2 regions of the Thermanaerovibrio acidaminovorans DSM 6589 genome follow, and region 1 is predicted to be linked to the other one. Evidence: predicted binding sites of a transcription regulator. Region 1 holds the regulator's gene; the other holds the start of a gene.
What was found. The regulator HrcA, encoded in region 1, represses chaperone genes, less so after heat shock. The targets are predictions, from matches to a motif close to TTAGCACTCNNTNNNANNGAGTGCTAA.
Positions count from the first base shown of each region.

Region 2: a site for HrcA is predicted at 1,410-1,436, ahead of groES (co-chaperone GroES). Genes of this name have one in related genera too.

Region 1 covers NC_013522.1:653,059-656,466, forward strand. Annotated here, with positions in the region: gene folK (2-amino-4-hydroxy-6-hydroxymethyldihydropteridine diphosphokinase) at 1-5, opposite strand, end outside; gene folP (dihydropteroate synthase) at 2-1,195, opposite strand; gene hrcA (heat-inducible transcriptional repressor HrcA) at 1,412-2,425, shown strand; gene TACI_RS03120 (nucleotide exchange factor GrpE) at 2,429-2,998, shown strand; gene dnaK (molecular chaperone DnaK) at 3,057-3,408, shown strand, end outside.
Region 2 covers NC_013522.1:1,280,085-1,283,492, reverse strand. Annotated here, with positions in the region: gene TACI_RS06350 (hypothetical protein) at 1-41, shown strand, start outside; gene TACI_RS09145 (hypothetical protein) at 74-256, shown strand; gene tsaD (tRNA (adenosine(37)-N6)-threonylcarbamoyltransferase complex transferase subunit TsaD) at 253-1,281, shown strand; gene groES (co-chaperone GroES) at 1,501-1,791, shown strand; gene groL (chaperonin GroEL) at 1,838-3,408, shown strand, end outside.

The sequences.
Region 1 (3,408 bases):
GTCATAGCCCTGCCTCCTTTACGGCTTCTATCATCTTTATGGTCTTGACGTTCTCCTCCACGTCGTGCACCCTGACCAGCGCAATCCCCCTCATTGCACACAGGGAGGTTATGGCCAGGGTCCCCTCCAGCCGGTCCTCCGGGTCCTTGGAGTCCGTGGCGATCCCAACGGTGCTCTTCCTGGAGGCCCCTATCAGGATGGGCCTGCCGTGGGTGGAGAAGGCCTCCAGCTGCCGCAGGATCTCCAGGTTATGCTGGTAGGTCTTGCCGAAGCCTATCCCCGGGTCCAGGATGATCCGGTCCCTGGGGATGCCCCCTCTCTCCGCCAGGTCCATTTGGTGCTCGAAGAAATCGGATATCTCCCCCAGCAGGTCCCGGTAGGTGGGGTTCTGTTGCATGTCCTTGGGGCGCCCCTTTATGTGCATGAGCACCAGGGCACACCCGCTATCCGCCACGGTCCTGGCCATCTCTGGGTCGAAGGATAGGCCGGAGATGTCGTTCACCATGTCCGCCCCCTCGGCGGCGCAGGCCCGGGCGGTGGCGCTTCGGTAGGTGTCCACCGATATTACCGCCTCCGGGAACTCCCGCCTTATGGCCCTGAGGGGGGGCAACATACGGGTCAGCTCCTCCTCTGGGCTCACCGGGTCCGAGCCGGGCCGGGTGGACTCCGCCCCCAGGTCCAGCACGTGGGCCCCCTGGCTCAGCATCCTCTCCGCCGTCTCCAGGGCCCCATCGGGCCCCTGGTGGCGGCTGCCGGGGAAGAAGGAGTCCGGGGTGAGGTTTATTATCCCCATAACCTTGGTGATCCTCCCCAGGGAGAGGACCCGGCCCCCGGGGAGGGGCACCTCCCAGTTGGAAATATCGAGGTTGTCCAGGGCGGCTTTCAGGCCGCTTCGGACCTCCTCTAGGCCGAAGTAGGGCATGTGGGCCAGCTTTTCCTGCAGGCTACGAAGTTGCCCCGGGGTGCCCATCAGTATGACCCGGGTCCTGTACACCGTGCCGGCTATGGCGCCCCCGTGGACCACCGCGTCCCCGCCCCGCGCCAGGAGCTCCTGTTTCAGCGCGTTGGCGGCCCGGAAGTCCACCGGGCCCAGGCGGAGGCACAGCACCCCCCTCTTCCTCATGAAGTAGGGGACGCTCCTCAGGTCCGCTCCAACCTCTTTGACCCTGTGCTGTAGCTCCCTAGGGTCCCACATATCCAGTTTTTGTGGAATCATATAAAGCTTCACCCCGTGGCTTTACAGGCGTTATGGGACCCATCCCGCCGGCGGGTCCGATAAATTGTACATTACCCGGGGGGCAATTTTTTTTGACCTGTCTTGACAATTGGCCGACTAGGGGGTAATTTTAATGCCGTGTGGTGGTGTTAGCAGTCTCGCCAGTAGAGTGCCAACGTTCCGGAGGTGGAGACGGTGCTTACCGAGCGGCAGCTTGAGATAGTCCTTTCGGTGGTCTACGAGTACATACGGAGCGGCGAGAGCGTGGGTTCCAGGACGGTCTCCAAGCGATATCTGAGCTCCCGCAGCCCCGCCACCATAAGGAACGAGATGGCGGACCTGGAGGGGATGGGTTTCCTTGCCCAGCCCCATACCTCCGCGGGGAGGATCCCCACCACCCGGGCGTACCGGCTCTACGTGGACTCGGTATTGCAACGCCAGAGGCACTCCTCCGGGGTCGGTATCCCCCTGGCGGAGACCTTGATCCGCAAGAGGCGGGATCTTGAGGGCTTCCTGGACGAGGCCAGCGACCTGCTCGGCAGGCTAACCCACTACGTGGGGATAGGCGCCATAGCCCCCCTGAAGGACGTGGTGGTGAGGAGCGTTGGCTTCTTCAAGGTGGACACCAGGAACGTGTTGCTGGTGGTGGTCCTGGAAGGTGGTCTGGTGCACCAGAAGGTGATCACCGTCCCTTGGGAGCTCTCCTCCGACGAGCTGGAGGAGCTCTCCAGGAGGCTGAACTTGGTGGCCTCCGGCAGGCCTTGGGGGGAGGTAAAGAGCGCCCTGGAGGGGTACCTGATGGGTGAGCTCTCCCGGTTCTCCGAGGCGTGCAGGCTGGCCATAGCCACCCTGGGGGAGATGTTGGGCTCCAGCCCGGTCAAGGTCTTCACCGGTCGGGTCAGTCAGATGCTCAACCTGCCGGACTTCCAGGACCTTAGCCGTCTCAAGGCCTTCTTCTCCCTGCTGGAGCAGGAGGAGGAGCTGGCGGATCTGGTGGCTCGCCACTCCCTGGGTAACGGGGTCAGCGTGGTGATAGGCGAGGAGGCCCAGAGGCCCGGTCTCGAGGAGTGCTCGCTGGTGTTGGCCTCCAGCCCCAGGGGGGGAGCCAAGGCGATAGTGGGCATATTGGGGCCCAAGAGGATGGATTACGAGAGGGTCATAGCCTTGCTTGAAAACGTGGCAAAGGCCATGGAGGATGTGGAGGATTAGATCATGGACAGGGAGCACGTATCTGGGGTGGAGCCACTGGAGGATCAGGACCTGGCGGGGCTCGCCAAGGTGGAGTTGGTGGAGATGATTCGTGGTAGGGATAGGGACCTGAAGCGGGTGGAGGAGGAGCTCGAGAGGCTCAGGGCCAGCTACGACGACCTGATGGGGGAGGCCCAGAGGAACAAGGCGGACTTCGCCAACTACGTTCGCCGTGTGGAGAGGGACCGGGAGCTGGACAGGAAGCGTTCCGCCGAGTCGGCGGTGATGGCTCTTCTCCCGGTTCTGGACAACCTGGAGAGGACCTTGTCGTCCTGTAGGGACCAGGAGGACCCCATATTCAAGGGGGTCCAGATGGTGACCCGCCAGTTCCTGTCCGCCCTGGAGTCCCTGGGGCTTGAGTGCATATCCGTGGAGGGCAGGTTCGACCCGGCGGTGCACCATGCGGTGGACTTCGAGGAGACCCAGGACCCGGATAGGGAGGGGCTCATCGTGGCGGAGCTGCAGAGGGGCTACCTGCTGGGCGGCAAGGTGATAAGGCCCGCCCTGGTCAGGGTGGCCAAACTCAAGGATTAGCGATCCATCTGTTTCTCTATATACTAAAAGCTAAAAATTCGAAAGAGGGTGTGAATCCATGGGAAAGGTTATAGGAATAGACTTGGGGACCACCAACAGCTGTGTGGCGGTCAAGGAGGGTGACAACATAACGGTCATCCCCAACGCGGAGGGCAACAGGACCACCCCGTCGGTGGTGGCCTTCACCAAGGATGGGGAGAGGCTGGTGGGCCAGCTGGCCAAGCGGCAGGCCATAGTCAACGCGGATCGGACCATAATCTCCATCAAGAGGAAGATGGGGACCGACTACAAGGTCAACATCGACGGCAAGTCCTACACTCCCCAGGAGATCTCCGCCATGATCCTTCAGAAGCTGAAGAAGGACGCGGAGGACTACCTTGGTGAGCCGGTGACCCAGGCGGTCATAACCT
Region 2 (3,408 bases), 630 kb from region 1:
GCTACGGGGAGGACAGGGCGGAGCTGAAGGTCTCCCGGTGAGGGCCGGGGGCGGACGGATCTATTTTCCGGAGGTGTTTGCTTTGCACGTCTATCGTTGTGTTGAGTGTGGCAGGAGGATCCAGTCGGATAAGCACCTTAGTTCCTGTCCCCACTGTCGGTGCAAGGTGCTGATCCACGAGTCGGGGGAGCGGCGCAAGTCCTGTTCCTGTGGCGGCTCCCGGTGCGGCACCTGCGGCAGTTGTTCCTGCGGATGACCATGGACTCCCCCTTTCTGGTCCTGGGGATCGAGAGCAGCTGTGATGACACCGCGGTGGCGGTACTGGAGGAGCCCAGGAGGATCCGGGCCTCGCTGGTGATGAGCCAGGTGGAGGACCACGCCCCTCACGGGGGGGTGGTCCCCGAGCTGGCCAGCCGCCGCCACCAGGAGGCCATCATGGGGCTGGTGCGCAGGTGTCTGTGGCAGGCGGGGGTCTCCAACCCCATGAGGCAGCTGTCCCTCATAGCGGTTACCGCCGGGCCGGGCCTCATGGGCTCCCTGCTGGTGGGGGTTATGGCCGCCAAGGGACTGTCCCAGGGTTGGGAGGTGCCCATCATGGGGGTGAACCACATGGAGGGGCACCTCTTCGCCAACGTGCTGGCCCACCCGGATCTCAAGCCCCCGTTCCTGTGCCTCATTGTGTCCGGGGGCCACACGGAGGTTCACCTGGTCAGGTCCTTCGGGGACTACCGGCTGCTGGGGGCCACCCGGGACGACGCGGTGGGGGAGGCCTACGACAAGGTGGCCAAGATGCTTGGGCTGGGGTACCCCGGTGGGCCGGTGATCGACCGCCTGGCCCGGGAGGGGGACCCGGACAGGTACCAGTTGCCGGTGCCCTTCAAGGGGAGCTCCCAGGTGGAGTTCAGCTTCAGCGGTCTCAAGACCGCGGTGCTCTGGCTGGTGCGTCGGGAGGGGGAGGCCCTTTCGGTGCCGGACCTTTGCGCCTCCTTTCAGAGGGCGGCGGTGGAGTCCCTGGTGTCCAAGGTGAAGCTGGCCATGAACCAGACCGGGGTCCGGACCGTGGCGGTGTCCGGGGGCGTGGCGGCCAACCGGGAGCTTCGCCGGAGGCTGGAGGACCTGGCGGGCTCCTCCGGCGGGAGGGTCCGGGTCTACCTGCCCCCCCTGGAGCTGTGTACCGACAACGCCGCCATGGTGGCCGCCGCTGGTCTTTGGGCCTACCGGCGTGGTGTCAGGGACGACCTCAGCTTCCGGGCGGACCCCTCCTGGGAGTTGAGCCGCTAAGTCAAAAAACATCAAAAAACAGAGCTTTGGCCGGTTAGGGCGGGTTATATCCGCTCTAACCGGTTTTATTTGGCGCTGATCGTTCTTGAGATGTGGGCCCCCATTGAATAGACTTTCACCTGCAAGGTTTAGCACTCGGCACATGGGAGTGCTAACACGGAACCGGGGAGCCCCGGTCCGGGATGAGGCAAAACCAAACTCCAAGGAGGAGGGATTTAGATGCAGCTTAGGCCTCTTGGCGACCGTCTGGTGGTGAAGGCGGTGGAGAAGGAGGAGATGACCAAGGGGGGCATAGTGCTTCCCGACACCGTCAAGGAGAAGCCCGTGGAGGGCGAGGTTGTGGCGGTGGGCACCGGCAGGGTTCTGGATAACGGCCAGCGCCTTCCCATGGAGGTCAAGGTGGGCAACCGGGTGATCTACAGCAAGTACTCCGGCACGGAGGTCAAGTTCGACGGCCAGGAGTACCTGATCCTGAGCGAGCGGGACGTGCTCGCCATCGTTGAGAAGTAAGCGAATCCCAAACCAGGTTTCAGGATAGAAGGAGGGCGAGTCTAGAATGCCGAAGGTTCTGCTTTTCAGGGAGGAGGCCCGCAGGGCCCTTGAGCGGGGCGTCAACAAGGTGGCGGACACGGTGGGCGTGACCCTTGGTCCCAAGGGCCGCAACGTGGTTCTGGAGAAGAAGTTCGGCTCCCCCACCATAACCAACGACGGGGTCACCATAGCCAAGGAGATAGAGCTGGAGGATCCGTTTGAGAATATGGGGGCCCAGCTCCTCAAGGAGGTGGCCTCCAAGACCAACGACGTGGCTGGTGACGGTACCACCACCGCCACCGTGCTTGCCCGGGCCATGATCCGGGAGGGCCTCAAGAACGTGGCCGCCGGCGCCAACGGCATGCTGCTCCGCCGGGGCATCGAGAAGGCGGTTGACGTGGTGGTGGAGGAGCTCAAGAAGCAGGCCATCCCCGTTAAGGAGCACTCCAAGATCGCCCAGGTGGCCTCCATCTCCGCCAACGACAAGAGGATCGGTGAGCTCATCGCCGAGGCCATGGACAAGGTCACCGAGGACGGGGTCATCACCGTGGAGGACAGCCAGACGGTGGGTACCACCCTTGAGATGGTGGAGGGCCTCCAGTTCGACAAGGGCTACGTGAGCCCCTACATGATCACCAACCCGGAGAGGATGGAGGCGGTCCTGGAGGACGCCTACATCCTGGTCCACGACGGCAAGATCAGCAACGTCAAAGACCTGCTCCCCATCCTGGAGAAGGTGGTCCAGACCGGCAAGCCTCTGCTGATCATCGCTGAGGACGTGGAGGGCGAGGCCCTGGCCACCCTGGTGGTCAACAAGCTCCGGGGCATCTTGCAGGTTGTGGCCGTCAAGGCCCCCGGCTTCGGCGAGAGGCGGAAGGCCATGCTCCAGGACATAGCCATCGTCACCGGCGCCAAGGTGATCAGTGAGGAGATCGGCATAAAGCTGGAGAACGCGGACATCTCCATGCTGGGCCGGGCCAAGAAGGTCCGGGTGGCCAAGGAGGAGACCACCATCGTGGAGGGCGCCGGGGATCCCCAGGCCATAAAGGACCGGGCCGCCCAGATCCGCAAGGAGCTGGAGGACTCCACCTCCGAGTACGACAAGGAGAAGCTCCAGGAGCGGCTCGCCAAGCTGGTGGGCGGCGTGGCGGTCATCCAGGTTGGCGCCGCCACTGAGACGGAGCAGAAGGAGCTCAAGCACCGCATCGAGGACGCCCTCAACGCCACCAGGGCGGCGGTGGAGGAGGGCATCGTCCCCGGCGGTGGCGTGGCCCTGGTCTCCTGCGCCAACGTGCTGGACGAGTTCATCTCCAAGCTGGAGGGGGACGAGAAGACCGGCGCCTCCATCGTGCGGAAGGCCCTCACCGAGCCCCTCCACCTGATAGCCACCAATGCGGGCCTGCAGGGCGACGTGGTGGTGGAGCGGGTCCGGGACCTCAAGAAGGGCCAGGGGCTCGACGCCTCCACCGGCGAGTACGTGGACATGATCGAGTCCGGGATCATCGACCCCGTGAAGGTCACCCGGAGCGCGGTCCAGAACGCGGGCTCCATCGCCGCCATGATCCTCACCACCGAGGTGCTGGTGGCGGACAAGCC